Regions from separate parts of the Streptomyces sp. NPDC031064 genome, predicted to be linked through region 2. Evidence: riboswitches for the same ligand, from Rfam matches in the RefSeq annotation. Region 2 holds a riboswitch; each other region holds the start of a gene.

Evidence for each region. A riboswitch is a leader RNA that binds a small molecule or an ion and turns the genes downstream of it on or off. The one in region 2 is predicted to bind cobalamin.
Region 1: it holds a riboswitch for cobalamin, as region 2 does, so the genes downstream of both, ACZ46W_RS01340 (ABC transporter substrate-binding protein) here and ACZ46W_RS22840 (energy-coupling factor ABC transporter permease) in region 2, are expected to answer to the same signal.
Region 3: it holds a riboswitch for cobalamin, as region 2 does, so the genes downstream of both, ACZ46W_RS08215 (ribonucleoside-diphosphate reductase subunit alpha) here and ACZ46W_RS22840 (energy-coupling factor ABC transporter permease) in region 2, are expected to answer to the same signal.

Annotation. Positions count from the first base shown of each region.
Region 1 is NZ_JBVIGF010000001.1:317,155-322,234, forward strand. Features, by position in the region: gene ACZ46W_RS01335 (FecCD family ABC transporter permease) at 1-377, opposite strand, end outside; gene ACZ46W_RS01340 (ABC transporter substrate-binding protein) at 374-1,405, opposite strand; cobalamin riboswitch at 1,445-1,640, opposite strand; gene ACZ46W_RS01345 (class II fructose-bisphosphate aldolase) at 1,658-2,476, opposite strand; gene ACZ46W_RS01350 (ROK family protein) at 2,464-3,435, opposite strand; gene ACZ46W_RS01355 (SIS domain-containing protein) at 3,432-4,379, opposite strand; gene ACZ46W_RS01360 (DeoR/GlpR family DNA-binding transcription regulator) at 4,541-5,080, shown strand, end outside.
Region 2 is NZ_JBVIGF010000006.1:235,084-240,163, forward strand. Features, by position in the region: gene ACZ46W_RS22815 (peptidoglycan-binding protein) at 1-244, shown strand, start outside; gene ACZ46W_RS22820 (DUF6528 family protein) at 361-1,242, shown strand; gene dhaK (dihydroxyacetone kinase subunit DhaK) at 1,362-2,354, shown strand; gene dhaL (dihydroxyacetone kinase subunit DhaL) at 2,363-2,977, shown strand; gene dhaM (dihydroxyacetone kinase phosphoryl donor subunit DhaM) at 2,974-3,378, shown strand; cobalamin riboswitch at 3,445-3,661, shown strand; gene ACZ46W_RS22840 (energy-coupling factor ABC transporter permease) at 3,692-4,375, shown strand; gene ACZ46W_RS22845 (energy-coupling factor ABC transporter substrate-binding protein) at 4,372-4,761, shown strand; gene cbiQ (cobalt ECF transporter T component CbiQ) at 4,768-5,080, shown strand, end outside.
Region 3 is NZ_JBVIGF010000002.1:318,139-323,218, forward strand. Features, by position in the region: gene ACZ46W_RS08210 (ribonucleotide-diphosphate reductase subunit beta) at 1-869, opposite strand, end outside; gene ACZ46W_RS08215 (ribonucleoside-diphosphate reductase subunit alpha) at 869-3,241, opposite strand; cobalamin riboswitch at 3,380-3,502, opposite strand; gene ACZ46W_RS08220 (GNAT family N-acetyltransferase) at 3,557-4,060, opposite strand; gene ACZ46W_RS08225 (YbdD/YjiX family protein) at 4,143-4,355, opposite strand; gene ACZ46W_RS08230 (carbon starvation CstA family protein) at 4,376-5,080, opposite strand, start outside.

The DNA.
Region 1 (5,080 bases), on a different contig from region 2:
GCGCCCCCGGAGACCGGCAGGGCTCCGCCGCCGGCACCGAGGACGACCACCACGACCGCTCCGGTGGAGGCTCCGGACGAGACACCCAGGACGAAGGGGTCGGCGAGCGGGTTGCGCAGCAGCGACTGCATCACCGCCCCGCACAACGCCAGTCCGGCACCGCACACGGCCGCCAGCAGGGTGCGCGGCAGCCGCAGGTTCCACACGATCCCGTCGCGGATCGGTGTGAGGCCGGAGGCGTCCCCGGCGAGGTGGGACACCACGACGGACCAGACGTCGGCGACGCCGATGTCGGCCGGGCCTATGGTGATGGCGAGGGCGACGGACGCGGCGAGTGCCGCGAGCCCCGCCGCCGTGCGCAGCAGGGCGGCGGTCACTTCGACAGGCCGAACTCACGGAGCGCGGCGGCGACCTGCTCGATGCCCTCCACCGTGCGGATCGTCGGGTTCATGGCCTGGCCGCTGAGCAGGACGTACCGCTTGTGCTTGACGGCGTCCATGGTGCGGGTGACCGGGTTCGACTCCAGGAACGCGATCTTCTTGGCGGCGCTCTCCGCGGTCTGCGCCTTACGGGTGAGGTCGCCGATCACGAGGACGTCGGGGTTGCGGTCGGCCACGGTCTCCCAGTTGATCTGCGGCCATTCCTCGGTGGTGTCGTCGAAGACGTTCTTGGCGCCGACTTCCCGGGTGATGACGCCGGGGGCGCCGCAGCACCCGGCCATGTAGGGGGAGTTCGCGTCGGAGAACCAGTACAGCAGGGTGACCTCCGAGGCGTTGAGTCCCCCGGTCGCCTTGGCGACACGCGAGGTGAGGCTCGCGACCAGCTCCTCGCCGCGCTTCTCCTCGCCGAAGACGCGGGCGAGGTCGCGTACCTCCCCGTACACGGTGTCCATGGTCAGCGGCTTGGTGCGGACGCCGTCACCGTCTCCGCTGTTGTCCTTGCCCACGCAGTCGGACGGGGAGAGGTAGGTGGGCACGCCGAGCTTCGCGAACTGATCGCGCGTGGCCACGCCACCCTTGCCGAGGGTGGAGGCGAACGAAGCGGCGACGAAGTCGGGTTCGGTGTCGAGGACCTTCTCGAAGGAGGGGTTGTTCTCGGCGAGCCGGGTCACGCCCGCGTTCCCCTTCTCCAGGCCCTTCATGACGGGGTCGGTCCAGGTGGCGGTTCCGGCCATCCGGTCGGCGAGACCGAGGGACAGCATGATCTCGGTGGTCCCCTGGTTGAGCGAGACGGCCCGCCGCGGCCCGTCCCCCTTGATCTCCACCTTCCGCCCGCAGTTGTCCAGTACGCGGGTGCCGGCCGAAGCCGGTGAGGGGGACGTGCCGGGGGCACCCCCGCAGCCGGTCAGGAGGAGGGCTCCGCACAGGAGCGCGGCGAACGAGGCGGTGGGGCGTGTGATGGGCACAGCGAAGTCCTCGGCGTCGGGGGCCCATGCGCGGGGCCCGTCCGTACGTGTTCGCCAGCAGGTCTTCGGACTCGGGATCATCCGGGCGCGGCGCCTTCCCGGGCCCATGTCCGGCCCAGTGGCTGCGGTTGCCGCGCCCGTCACCCTCACCGCTGCGCGTCAGTTCCGGATTCGCACCGGATTCCCTGACTCACGTACACGCGTACGGAGTACGACTGGCCTGCGCAAGCTACCACGGGTGCCCGCTCGTGCTCACGCGCTGAGGACGCCGAGCAGCCGGGTCACCTCGTGGGCCATGGCCGTACGCCCGGCACCGAGGTAGTGGCGTGTGTCGGCCACCATGCGGTCCGCGTCGAGCGCCCGGCGGGCGGCGCCGGTGAAGACCCGGTTCAGGTGCGTGGCGATGTTGACCTTGGTCATACCGTGGCCGACGGCGGTGGCGAGGTCGTGGTCCGCGACCCCCGACGAGCCATGCAGCACCAGGGGTACCGGGACGGCGGTACGCAGCGCGGCGATGAGGGCGAAGTCCGGTGCGGCGTCGCGGGTGCGCATGGCGTGCGACGTGCCCACGGCCACCGCCAGGGCGTCCACGCCCGTGGCCGCGACGAAGGCCGCCGCCTCGTCCGGATCGGTGCGGGCGCCCGGGGCGTGCACGCCGTCCTTGCCGCCGACCTCGCCCAGTTCGGCCTCCACCCAGACACCGGACGCGTGGCAGCGGGCCCGTATGCCGGCCGTGGCGCGGACGTTCTCCTCGTAGGGCAGGGTCGAGGCGTCGTACATGACCGACGTGAAGCCCAGCGACACCGCTTCGGCGACGAGGTCCGGCGAGGTCGCGTGGTCGAGGTGGACGGCCACCGGAACCGTCGCGGCGCGGGCGACGGCCAGCGTCGCCGTGCCGACCGGGGTGAGCGCGCCGTGGTAGCGGGCGGCGTTCTCGCTGATCTGGAGGACCACGGGGGCGCCCGCCACGATGGCCTCGGCGTGTTCGAGCTGGATGACGTTGAAGGCCCCGACGCCCCTTCCGGCGCGTGCGGCGGGGGTGACGATGTCGGACGTCCCTACGAGGGGCATGGTGCTTCTCCTGGTGTACGGGGCGGAGGCGGGACGTCCACGGCGTCGGCCAGGAGGTCCTGGGCGAGGTACGCCGCGCCCACGCAGCCCGCCCGGTCGCCGAGCCGGGCCGCGACGACCTGGGGCATGGCACGGAAGCCGGCCTGGAGCGTGAGGCGTTCGGCGAGCGCCGCGCGCAGGGGTGCCAGACAGGACTCGCCCGCCCCGGACAGGCCGCCGCCGATGACGACGCGCTCCGGGGCGTACAGGGTGATCGCGGTGGTCAGCGCGTCGGCGAGGGCCTCGACCGCCTCGTACCAGACGGCGGCGGCCTTGGCGTCCCCCGCTTCGGCCCGGGCCTGGACGTCCCTGGCGGTGGTGCCGCACCTGCCGGTGGCACGGGAGTAGCGGCGGGCGATGGCAGAGGCGGACGCCACGGTCTCCAGGCAGCCCCGCGCGCCGCAGTGGCAGCGCTCTCCCCCGGGCCGCACCACGAGGTGCCCCAGTTCGCCGGCGCCGCCGTGGCCACCGGTCAGGGCCCGGGCCCGGCCCCCGGCGAACACGGCGGCCCCGATCCCGGTTCCGACCGGCACGAAGAGGAAGTCGGCGCAGCCCCGCCCGGCCCCCGCCCTGGCCTCCGCGAGGCCGCCGGCCCGGACGTCGTGCCCGAACGCGACGGGCAGGTCGAGGTGTTCGGCCAGCCAGTCCTTGACGGGTACGTCGCGCCAGCCGAGGTTGGCGGCGAGGACGGAGACGCCGTCGTGCTCGTCGACGATGCCGGGCACGACGACCCCGGCCGCCTCGGCCGCCGGGAAGCGCTCGGCCAGTTCGGCGGCGCGGGCGAGCACGGTCTCCAGGACGGCGTCCGGGCCCCGGTCCGCCCGTGTGCGCCAGCGCTCGGTGTGGCGCAGGGTGCCGTCGTCGGAGAGTACGCCGCCCTTGATGTACGTGCCTCCGACGTCCAGGGCGATGACCGTCATGACTCCACCCGGACGTCGATCCCGGCCCCGGCCCGCGCCCCGGCGTCGGCGTCGGCGTCGGCGTCGGCGTCGGCGTCGGCCAGCACGACGGAGCGGGTGAGGTGGCGGGGCCGGTCGGGGTCGAGGCCGCGCCGGCCGGCCAGGGCGACCGCGAGGCGCTGGGCGCGGACCAGTTCGGCGAGCGGGTCGGCCGCGGAGACGGAGACGTAGGCGCCGGTCGCCCGCACCTCGTCGAGGAGGCCGGCCGGCGGCGCGCCGAGGAACCAGACGGCTCGCCCGGGTCCCGCGATGCTGATCGGGCCGTGCCGGTACTCCATCGCCGCGTACGACTCCGTCCACGCCCCGGCCGCCTCCCGCACCTTGAGCGCGGCCTCGTGGGCGAGGCCGACGGTCCAGCCGGTGCCGAGGAAGGTGAACTGCTCGGCGGCCACCGCCTTTTCTTCGAGTGGAGCGAGCACGGCCCGCTCGGCCTGTTCCGGCAGGTCCGGCGGTACGAGACCGAGGCCGGCGCGCAGCAGGACGAGGGCCGTGGTGGCGAACCTGGTCTGCACGACGGACCGCTCGTCGGCGAACGAGAGGTCGACGACCGTGCCCGCGACATCACGGACGGGTGTGCCGGGGTCGCCGGTGAGCGCGACCGTCGGGGTGTCGCCGGCCAGCCGTCGCAGCGTGGTGAGCACCTCGGTCGTGGTGCCGGAGCGGGTGATGGCGAGCACCCGGTCGTAGCGGCGGGTCACCGGGTACGCGGACGCGGCGAAGGCGTCGGTCTCCCCCATCCCGGCGGATTCGCGCAGGGACGCGTACGCCTGGGCGATGTGCAGGGACGTGCCACAGCCGATGACGGCGACGCGTTCGCCGTCCTGCGGCAGCCCGGCCGGGCGCGCCTCCAGCGCGCGCCGCCAGCACGCGGGTTGCCCGGCGATCTCCGCGTCGACATGACTCATGGTGGCTCCCCGGGACTCATGATTGAAGATGACTCGTTTATAGAGCCAACACTCAGGCTTGAGCAAGAGTGCGCATGAATGCGCACCGTGCCGGGCGGGCGCGTTACGCTCACAGCCCGAAGCGGCCCAGGCAGGCCGTGACGCGACGGAGGAGAACGGTGATGGGTACGCACGAGCGGTGGACGCGGCTCCTCGACGCGCTGAGCGAGCGCGGCAGCATCGAGGTGGGCGAGGCCGCCGAACTGCTCGACGTCTCCCCCGCCACCGTCCGCCGGGACCTGGAGGAGCTGGCCCGCCAGCAGCTCCTGACCCGTACCCGCGGCGGGGCGGTGCTCAGCGGGGTCACATACGACCTCCCCCTGCGCTACAAGACCGCGCGCAAGGCGGACGAGAAGCACCGCATCGCCCGTGCCACCGCCGCGCTCGTCCCGCCGGGCGCGGTCGTCGGGCTCAACGGCGGCACGACGACCTCGGAGGTGGCCCGCGAGCTGGTCACCCGCCCCGATCTGGCCGGGCATCGCGCCGGGACCGCGCTGACGATCGTCACCAACGCCGTGAACATCGCCAACGAACTGGCCGTCCGCCCGTATGTGAAGACCGTGGTGACCGGCGGCGTCGCCCGACCGCAGTCGTACGAGCTGACGGGCCCGCTCGCGGCCGCCGTCCTCCAGGGCCTGTCACTCGACTACGCGATCCTCGGC
Region 2 (5,080 bases):
CACCTGCGCCGCGCTCCAGCGGGCGCTGAACGACAAGGCCAAGGCCGGGCTGGAGGTGGACGGCGCCTTCGGGCCGCTGACCATCACGGCGCTCCAGCGTTACGTGAAGGCCAAGGCGGACGGCATCGTCGGTCCGGAGACGATCACCGCCCTCCAGCGTCACCTCGGTTCCGCGCTGAGCGGCACCTGGGACGCCGACACCACCCGCCTGCTCCAGAAGGCCCTGAACGCGGGCTCCTTCTGACGCGAGCAGCACCGACCGGGAGACCGGGGGGCTGGGCGTCACACGAGGGGACGCCCGGCCCCGCTGTCCCGGTCACCCGACGCGAGAGTTCCGCGAGAGTCCAGGGAGGACGCCAGATGGACGCATCGGCGGCCCAGGCCGCTGCCGCCTACAAGGTGGCCATCACCGAGCAGAAGAAGGGCCAGGTCCTCGTCTTCGACCGGACGGCCCAGTTCACCGACGCCAATGTGCGGTGGAGCTTCAGCACGGGCAACGCGCCCGGCTGGGACCACCCGTTCGAGATCCGCTTCAGGGAGACCCAGCGGTACGGGGCCATCGCCCTGATGACGTTCGGCAAACCGGGCGAGGGCCGGGCCGGCATCGTCAACATGACGGACAAGACCCACCTGACCCGCGCCGACCTGATGTGGTCGGCCCGTATCACCAGCTACCCGCACAGCATCGAGCGGGTGCCCCACGCCGGCACGGTCGTGGTGGCCGGCTCGCGCGACCGGCTGCACGTCTTCGGCCCCTCCAGCAGCGACCCGGCCACGCTCAAGGAGGTGCAGACGCTCACCTTCACCAAGGCCCACGGGGTGCTGTGGGACGAGCAGAACGAGCTGCTGTGGGTCACCGGCGGCACGCTGATCCGCACGTACCGCGTCAAGGGCAAGCTGCGGGATGCGCGGCTGGAGAAGCACGGCCCCGACATCACCATCGCCGGGAACGGCCACGACATCCAGCCCGACTACGCCCGGCCGGGCACCCTGCTGGTCACCGACAGCCACCGTGTCTACTCGGTCGACAAGGCGACCCGGGCCGCCACCGTCATCGCCAAGATGCCGTATGTGAAGTCCTACGTCCGGCACGCCGGCGGCCAGGCGATGTGGACGGCCGACCCCGACATCGAGGACTCGGTCTGGGGCGGTTCGACCGTCCACTTCTCCGCCGGGGGCAACCGCACCCGGCAGGGCGCCCAGATCTACAAGGCGCGGATCTACACCACCCGGTTCCACTGAGCGACGGGGGTGCGGCACGGTGTGCTCCCGGCCGCCCGGCCGCCGGAGCACACCGACTGCGCCCCGGGCACCGCGCGGGTAGCCTCGGGCGTGTCCGACACTCTTGCCGGGAGGCACCGTTGAGAATGCTCATCAACGTACCCGAGACCGTCGTCGCCGACGCGCTGCGCGGGATCGCGGCCGCGCATCCCGAACTCACCGTGGACGTGGAGAACCGGGTCGTCGTACGGCGCGACGCTCCGGTCGCCGGGAAGGTGGCCCTGGTGTCGGGGGGCGGGTCCGGGCACGAGCCGCTGCACGCCGGGTTCGTCGGGCCGGGGATGCTGGCGGCCGCCTGTCCCGGCGAGGTGTTCACCTCGCCCGTGCCGGACCAGATGGTGCGGGCGGCGGCGGCCGTGGACAGCGGGCGGGGCGTGCTGTTCGTCGTCAAGAACTACACCGGCGACGTCCTGAACTTCGAGATGGCGGCCGAGCTCGCCGAGGACGAGGGCGTGCAGGTCGCCAAGGTCCTGGTGGACGACGACGTGGCCGTGTCGGACAGTACGTACACGGCCGGGCGGCGCGGGACCGGGGCCACGCTGTTCGTGGAGAAGATCGCCGGCGCGGCCGCCGAGGAGGGTGCCCCGCTGGAGCGGGTGGAGGCGATCGCCCGGCGGGTGAACGCCGGTTCGCGCAGCTTCGGCGTGGCGCTGAGCGCCTGCTCCACGCCCGCGAAGGGCAGCCCGACGTTCGACCTGCCGCCCGGTGAGCTGGAGTTGGGCGTCGGGATCCACGGCGAGCCGGGCCGGGAGCGGCGGCCCATGATGACCGCGCGGGAGATCGCCGACTTCGCGGTGGACGCCGTGCTGGAGGACCTGAGGCCCGGCGGCCCGGTGCTGGTGCTCGTCAACGGCATGGGGGCGACGCCGTTGCTGGAGCTGTACGGGTTCAACGCCGAGGTCCAGCGGGTGCTGGGCGAGCGGGGCGTGGCCGTGGCCCGTACGCTGGTCGGCAACTACGTGACCTCGCTCGACATGGCCGGCTGTTCGGTGACCCTGTGCGAGGCGGACGAGGAGATGCTCCGGCTGTGGGACGCGCCGGTGCGGACGGCCGCACTGCGGTGGGGAATGTGAGGCCCGTGGTGCTCGACGCGGAGTTCTTCCGGCGCTGGATGACGACCGCGGCCGCGGCCGTGGACCGGGAGGCCGGCCGGCTCACCGAGCTGGACTCGGCGATCGGTGACGCCGACCACGGCGCCAATCTGCAACGCGGTTTCGCCGCGGTGGTCAAGGCCCTTCAGGACGAGCCGCCCGGCACGCCGGGGGCCGTGCTGGTGCTCGCGGGGCGGCAGCTCATCTCGACGGTCGGCGGCGCGTCGGGCCCCTTGTACGGGACGCTGCTGCGGCGCACCGGCAAGGCGCTGGGCGACGCCGCCGAGGTGGCGCCGGTGCAGCTCGCCGAGGCGCTGCGGGCGGGTGTGGCGGCGGTGGCGCAGCTCGGCGGGGCGGCGGCCGGGGACAAGACGATGCTGGACGCGCTGGAGCCGGCCGTCGCGTCGCTGACCGAGTCGCTCGGTGAGTCGTTCGCGGCGGCGGCCGAGGCCGCGAACCAGGGGGCGCTGGCGACCGTACCGATGCTCGCCCGCAAGGGCAGGGCCAGCTACCTCGGTGAGCGCAGCGTCGGTCACCAGGACCCGGGCGCCACGTCCTCGGCCCTGCTGATCGCCGCCCTCGCCGAGGCGGAGGGGGCGCGGTGAGCGCGCGGGTGGGCATCGTGCTCGTCTCGCACAGCGCGGCGGTCGCGTCGTCCGTCGCCGAGCTGGCCCGGGGCCTCGCCGGCGGCGGTGGGACCGTGCCGGTGGCGGCGGCGGGCGGCACCCCGGACGGCGGGCTCGGCACCAGCGCGGAGCTGATCACCCAGGCGGCGACGGAGGTCGACGGCGGGGCGGGGGTGGCCGTCCTGGTGGACCTGGGCAGCGCGGTCCTGACGGTGAAGGCCCTGCTCGCGGAGGGCGACGAGCTGCCCGACGGTACGCGGCTGGTGGACGCCCCGTTCGTGGAGGGCGCGGTGGCGGCGGTGGTCACGGCGTCGGCGGGCGGTGACCTGGACGCGGTGGTGACGGCCGCGTCGGAGGCGTACGGCTATCGCAAGGAATGACGGCGTCCGGTGGGTGGAGCCGGTGCCCGCACCGGTGTGCGGGTTGTGATGTACCTGGTCAACGCACTACTGTCGCAGGGCCTTGGTGTACGGGAAACCGGTGCGGTACCGGTGCGGCCCTCGCCACTGTGATCGGGAAGTCCGGCTCCACTCCCTGGGAAACCACCCCGGGAAGCCACTGGAACACCGCGGGAGACCGCGGGGTCCGGGAAGGCGGAGTCGCGGCGGCATGCCCCCATGCCATCCCGTCAGCCAGGAGACCGGCCAGGGCGCGTTGTCCATCCACGAGGTGCTGGAGAGGGTCTCCCACATCATGCATATCGCCGAGGGGTATCTGCCCCCTGTGCACGCGGTCGCCTGGACCGTCGCCGCCGCTCCCTTCGTCGCCCATGGCGTCCGGGCCCTGACCCGGGAGGTCAAGGCCAATCCCGAATCGACTCTCCTGCTCGGCGCGTCCGGTGCCTTCACCTTCGTCCTGTCCGCCCTGAAGATCCCTTCGGTGACGGGCAGTTGCTCGCACCCGACCGGTACGGGCCTGGGCGCGATCCTGTTCCGGCCGCCGATCATGGCGGTGCTGGGCACCATCACGCTGCTCTTCCAGGCGCTGCTGCTGGCGCACGGCGGCCTGACGACCCTGGGCGCCAACGCCTTCTCGATGGCGATCGTCGGGCCGTGGGCGGGCTTCGGCACGTACTGGCTGCTGCGCCGGTTCGACGTGCCGCTGATGGTGAGCGTGTTCTTCGGCGCGTTCGTCGCCGACCTGTCCACGTACTGCGTCACCAGCGTGCAGCTCGCGCTGGCGTTCCCGGACCCGGGCAGCGGTGTGGCCGGTGCGCTGGCGAAGTTCGGCGGCATCTTCGCCGTCACGCAGATCCCGCTGGCCGTCAGCGAGGGCCTGCTCACCGTGCTGGTGATGCGGCTGCTGATGCAGTCCAGCAAGGGCGATCTGGCCCGCCTCGGTGTCCTGCCGGTGAAGAAGGAGGCCGTGGTCCGATGAGCCGCAACGCCAGGATCAACACACTGCTGCTGCTCGTCGTGGTGGCGCTCGCCGTCCTCCCGCTCGCCCTGGGCATGGGCGACCACAAGGAGGAGCCATTCACGGGCGCCGACGGACAGGCCGAGACGGCGATCACCGAGTCGCACCCGGACTACAAGCCGTGGTTCAGCCCGCTGTACGAGCCGCCGTCCGGTGAGGTGGAGTCGGCGCTGTTCTCGCTCCAGGCCGCCTTGGGCGCGGGCGTGCTGGCGTACTACTTCGGGCTGCGGCGCGGTCGCCGGCAGGGCGAGGCCAAGGCGCTGGCGGGGGCCGGGGGTGCGCAGGCGCCGGACGCCGGTGCGCCGGACGACGCCGCGGGCGCAGCCGACCGGCAGCCCTCCGCGTAGCCGCCGGTGCTGCCGATCGACGCGGCGGCGCACAGCAGTCGCTGGCGCCGCCGTCACCCGTGCGAGAAGGCCGTGCTCGGCTTCGGTCTGACGGTGCTCGCGATCTGTCTGCCGCCGTGGCCGGGCGCGGTCCTCGTGGCGGCTGCCACCGTGGCGGTGCTGCTCGGCCCGGCCGGGGTCGCGCCGCGGCAGCTCTGGCGGGCGTGGCGCATCCCGCTCGGCTTCTGCGTGACGGGCGCGGTGCCGCTGCTGTTCCAGGTGGGCGGCGCGGGCGGGCTGGTCTCGCTGGCGCCGGACGGGCCGGTGCACGCGGGGCAGT
Region 3 (5,080 bases), on a different contig from region 2:
CCCAGGCGTGTCAGGCGCTGGTCGGCGACGCACTCCAGGTACTGGCGCATCGACTCGGTGTTCATGCCCGGCAGGCCGTCACCGCACAGGTCGCGGCCGAACTGGAGCTCCGCCGCCACGGCCTCCTTCAGCATGTCGGTGACCTGCTGCTGGAGCTCGTCGTCGAAGAGGTCCGGCTCCTCCTTGCGGACGGTGTCGACGACCTCGAACGCGAAGTTCATGTGCATCGTCTCGTCGCGGAACACCCAGTTGGTGCCGGTCGCCAGGCCGTGCAGCAGACCGCGCGAGCGGAACCAGTACACGTACGCGAAGGCCCCGTAGAAGAACAGGCCCTCGATGCAGGCGGCGAAGCAGATCAGGTTCAGCAGGAAGCGGCGGCGGTCGGCCTTCGTCTCCAGCCGGTCGATCTTCTCGACCGAGTCCATCCACCGGAAGCAGAACTGCGCCTTCTCGCGGATGGAGGGGATGTTCTCGACGGCGGCGAACGCGGCCGCGCGGTCCTCCGGGTCGGGGAGGTAGGTGTCCAGCAGCGTCAGGTAGAACTGGACGTGCACGGCCTCCTCGAACAACTGCCGCGACAGGTACAGCCGCGCCTCGGGGGAGTTGATGTGCTTGTAGAGCGTCAGCACCAGGTTGTTCGCCACGATCGAGTCGCCCGTCGCGAAGAACGCCACCAGCCGGCCGATCAGGTGCTGCTCGCCGGGCGTCAGCTTGGCGAGGTCGGTGACGTCGGAGTGGAGGTCGACCTCCTCCACGGTCCAGGTGTTCTTGATGGCGTCCCGGTAGCGCTCGTAGAAGTCCGGGTAGCGCATCGGGCGCAGGGTGAGCTCGAAGCCCGGGTCGAGCAGGTTCTTGTTCTCCACGGTCATTACTGGCAGGCCTCGCAGGACTCGGGGTTTTCCAGGGAGCAGGCGACGGCGTCTTCCGGAGTCACCTGCGCGGGTACGGGGACGGCGGGAGCCGCGGACGCGGCACGGGCGATCCGGGTCGCCGGGCGCGAACGGAGGTAGTACGTCGTCTTCAGGCCCTGCTTCCAGGCGTACGCGTACATCGACGACAGCTTGCCGATCGTCGGCGTCTCCATGAACAGGTTCAGCGACTGCGACTGGTCCAGGAACGGCGTACGCGCCGCCGCCATGTCGATCAGGCCGCGCTGCGGGATCTCCCACGCCGTCCGGTACAGCTCGCGCACCTCGGCCGGGATCCAGGTGAAGCCCTGCACCGAGCCGCTGGACTCGCGCAGCGCCTCACGGGTCTGCGCGTCCCACACGCCGAGCCGCTTCAGCTCCTCCACCAGGTAGGAGTTGACCTGGAGGAACTCGCCCGACAGCGTCTCGCGCTTGAACAGGTTGGACACCTGCGGCTCGACGCACTCGTACACGCCCGCGATCGAGGCGATCGTCGCGGTCGGCGCGATGGCGAGGAGCAGCGAGTTGCGCATGCCGACCTCGGCGATACGGGCGCGCAGCGCCTCCCACCGCTCCGGCCAGGTCAGCTCCACGTCGTAGTGGTCGGGGTGCAGCACCCCGCGCGCCGTGCGGGTCTTCTCCCAGGCGGGCAGCGGGCCGTTGCGTTCGGCGAGGTCGGCCGACGCCTCGTACGCGGCGAGCATGATCCGCTCGGCGATGCGGGTCGACAGGGCACGCGCCTCGGGGGAGTCGAACGGCAGTCGCAGCTTGAAGAAGACGTCCTGGAGGCCCATGGCGCCGAGGCCCACCGGCCGCCACTTGGCGTTGGACCGCCCGGCCTGCTCGGTCGGGTAGAAGTTGATGTCGACGACCCGGTCCAGGAACGTGACGGCCGTACGGACGGTCGCGTCGAGCCGCTCCCAGTCGATGTCCCCGCCGGACACGAACGCGCCCAGGTTGACCGAGCCCAGGTTGCACACGGCCGTCTCGCCGTCGTCCGTGACCTCCAGGATCTCGGTGCACAGGTTGGACGAGTGGACCGTGTGGCCCGGCTCGGCGGTCTGGTTGGCCGTACGGTTCGAGGCGTCCTTGAACGTCATCCAGCCGTTGCCGGTCTGCGCCAGGGTGCGCATCATCCGGCCGTACAGGTCACGGGCCGGCATGGTCTTGCGGGCCAGCCCCTTGGCCTCGGCGGCGCGGTAGGCGGCGTCGAACTCGTCGCCCCACAGGTCGACCAGCTCCGGCACGTCGACGGGCGAGAACAGCGACCACTCGGCGTCGGCGTTGACCCGGCGCATGAACTCGTCCGGGATCCAGTGCGCCAGGTTCAGGTTGTGCGTGCGCCGCGCCTCCTCACCCGTGTTGTCGCGCAGCTCCAGGAACTCCTCGATGTCCGCGTGCCAGGTCTCCAGGTACACGGCCGCCGCACCCTTGCGCCGCCCGCCCTGGTTCACGGCCGCGACCGAGGCGTCCAGCGTCTTCAGGAACGGCACGATGCCGTTGGAGTGCCCGTTGGTGCCGCGGATCAGCGAACCGCGCGCCCGGATGCGGGAGTACGACAGACCGATGCCGCCCGCGTGCTTCGACAGCCGCGCCACCTGGTGGTAGCGGTCGTAGATGGAGTCGAGCTCGTCCAGCGGCGAGTCCAGCAGGTAGCACGAGGACATCTGCGGGTGGCGCGTACCGGAGTTGAACAGCGTGGGGGAGGAGGGCAGGTAGTCCAGCCGGCTCATCAGCCCGTACAGGGACGCCACCTCGTCCAGGGCGCGGACCGAATCGTCCTCGGCCAGCCCCGCCGCCACCCGCAGCATGAAGTGCTGCGGCGTCTCGATCACCTTGCGCGTGATCGGGTGCCGGAGCAGGTAGCGCGAGTACAGCGTCCGCAGCCCGAAGTAGCCGAACCGGTCGTCGGCGGCCGGGTCGATCAGCGCGTCCATCCGGTCGGCGTGGGCCGTCACGAACGCGGCCGTACGGTCGGCGATCAGACCCTCCCGGTGCCCCACGGCCACCGACGCCGAGAACGACACCGCCCCCTGACCGGCCGCCTCCTTGGTGATCGTCACGGTCAGCAACCGCGCCGCGAGCCGGGAGTACGCGGGGTCCTCGGAGATCAGCCCGGCGGCCGCCTCGGTGGCGAGCTCGCGCAGCTCCGCCTCGTCCGAACCGGCGTGCCGGCCCCGCAGCGCGGCGGCGGCGACCCGGCCCGGGTCGGTGTCGGGCAGATCGGCGGTCAGGTCGGTCAGGGTCCGCAGCAGTACGGTCCCGGGTCCGTCCGTCTCCGTCGTGTCCGTGACTGCGACTGCTGAAGCCGGATCGGCTGGCGCGATGGTCACGTGGGGGCTCTCCCTCGCTCGGCTCGGGGCCACCGCGGACGCGGGCAGGGGAGCGGGCACACCCGGGCACAGGGTGCGGGGCACCGCGTCCACCGGCCCATTCCGCGAGGCCCGGACGTCTGGGCACCCGGGCCGGACGGTCCGGGCGCGCTGTCGGCAGGTCTTCGGACTCGTACGTACACAAAGGCACACCAACACACCGTTGCGGGACAGTTCCGGATTTCCACCGGATTCCCCTGCGGCGACAGCGAGGACGAGCATACATGTGGGGGGCGCGAGTTGAGGCACCCCCCACATGTTGTGTCGGTCAGAGCCTCAGAGGGCCAGCGCGTACGTGGGGAGCGTCACGCCCGGGACGGGCCGCACGTCCCTCTCGGGGGTCCGGACGAACCCCAGCCGCTCGTAGATCCGGTGCGCCGCCCGCATGGACGCCTGCGTGGACAGCACCAGCCGCGCGCACCCCTCCACCGCCCGCGCCCGCTCCACGCACGCCCGGACGAGCGCCTCACCCGCGCCCCGCCGCCGCGCCTCCCGGGCCACCGCGAGCATCCGCAGCTCGGCCTCCCCGTCGCGGGCCAGGCCCGCCCACGGACCGCCGCCCCGCGCGACGAACGTCACCCCGCCCAGCACCCGTTCGTCCCGCTCCACGGCCACGAGCACCTCCGCGCCGGCGGCCCGCCGGGCCACGTCCCGCAGCGCGATCAGGTACTCGTCGCTCTCCCCGAAGGCCAGGAGCCCGTCCCCGAGGTACGCCTGGGCCGTGATGTCGGCGAGCGTCCCGTGTTCCTCGGGCCGTACCGCCCTGATGGTGATGTCCATGGTCCGAGTGTGGAGGGGTACGGCGACGGGCCGCCGCATTTCCGTCTCCGGAAACACGGCGGCCCGTCGTGCGGTCACCCGCTCAGCAGCAGCGGAACCCGTCGCGGGGGTCCGCCTCCCGCGCGTCGGTGCGCCTGCGCTCGAACTCGCGCCGGGTCATCACCTCGGCGCTCGGGTCGCAGCGCCGGGCGTGGGCGACGTACGCGTCGTACGCGCCCTCGCCGGAGACCTCGCGGACGTACCAGCGCACCCACCTGACGGCGCGTCGCAGCCGGCCGTCCGGCCGTGCGGTCACGGGGGGCCTCACCGCGGTCCTCACCGGGAGCCGGTCCCGGCCGGCACCTCGTCACCGCTGCCGCCGTCCTCGCGGATGCCGCCCTCGGGGCCGAGGCCGGCGGCCACCAGCTCTGCCTTCTCCTCCGCCGTGGGGAAGAGCCCGGCGGGTGCGACGAGCCTGGAGGGGGTGTACGGGACCTCGGAGAGCTTCACGCCGGCCGGGTTGGTGATGGCCTTGTAGCAGACCCGCCCGGCGTCGGCGATCACCACGACGATGAGGAGGGCGAACAGGGCGGAGAGGACGCCGTCCACGGTGGAGTTGGTGACGACGGTGTGCATGTCGTCCATCGACTTCGCGGGCGGCAGCACCTGGCCGGAGTCGATGCCCGCCTGGTACTTGTCCCGCTGGGCGAAGAAGCCCACGCGCGGGTCCGCCGAGAAGATCTTCTGCCAGCTCGCGGTGAGCGTGACCGCCACGTCCCAGGCGAGCGGCACGGCGGTGACCCAGGCCCACTTCAGCCGGCCCGACTTGACGAGCAGCGTCGTGCAGACGGCCAGCGCGACGGCGGCCAGGAGCTGGTTGGCGATGCCGAACAGCGGGAAGAGCTGGTTGATGCCGCCCAGCGGGTCGTGCACGCCGACCCAGAGGAAGTAGCCCCAGCCGCCGACCACGACCGCGCTGGCGAACCAGACGCCCGGCTTCCAGCTCACCTGCTTGAAGGGCTTGTAGAGGTTGCCGAGCGT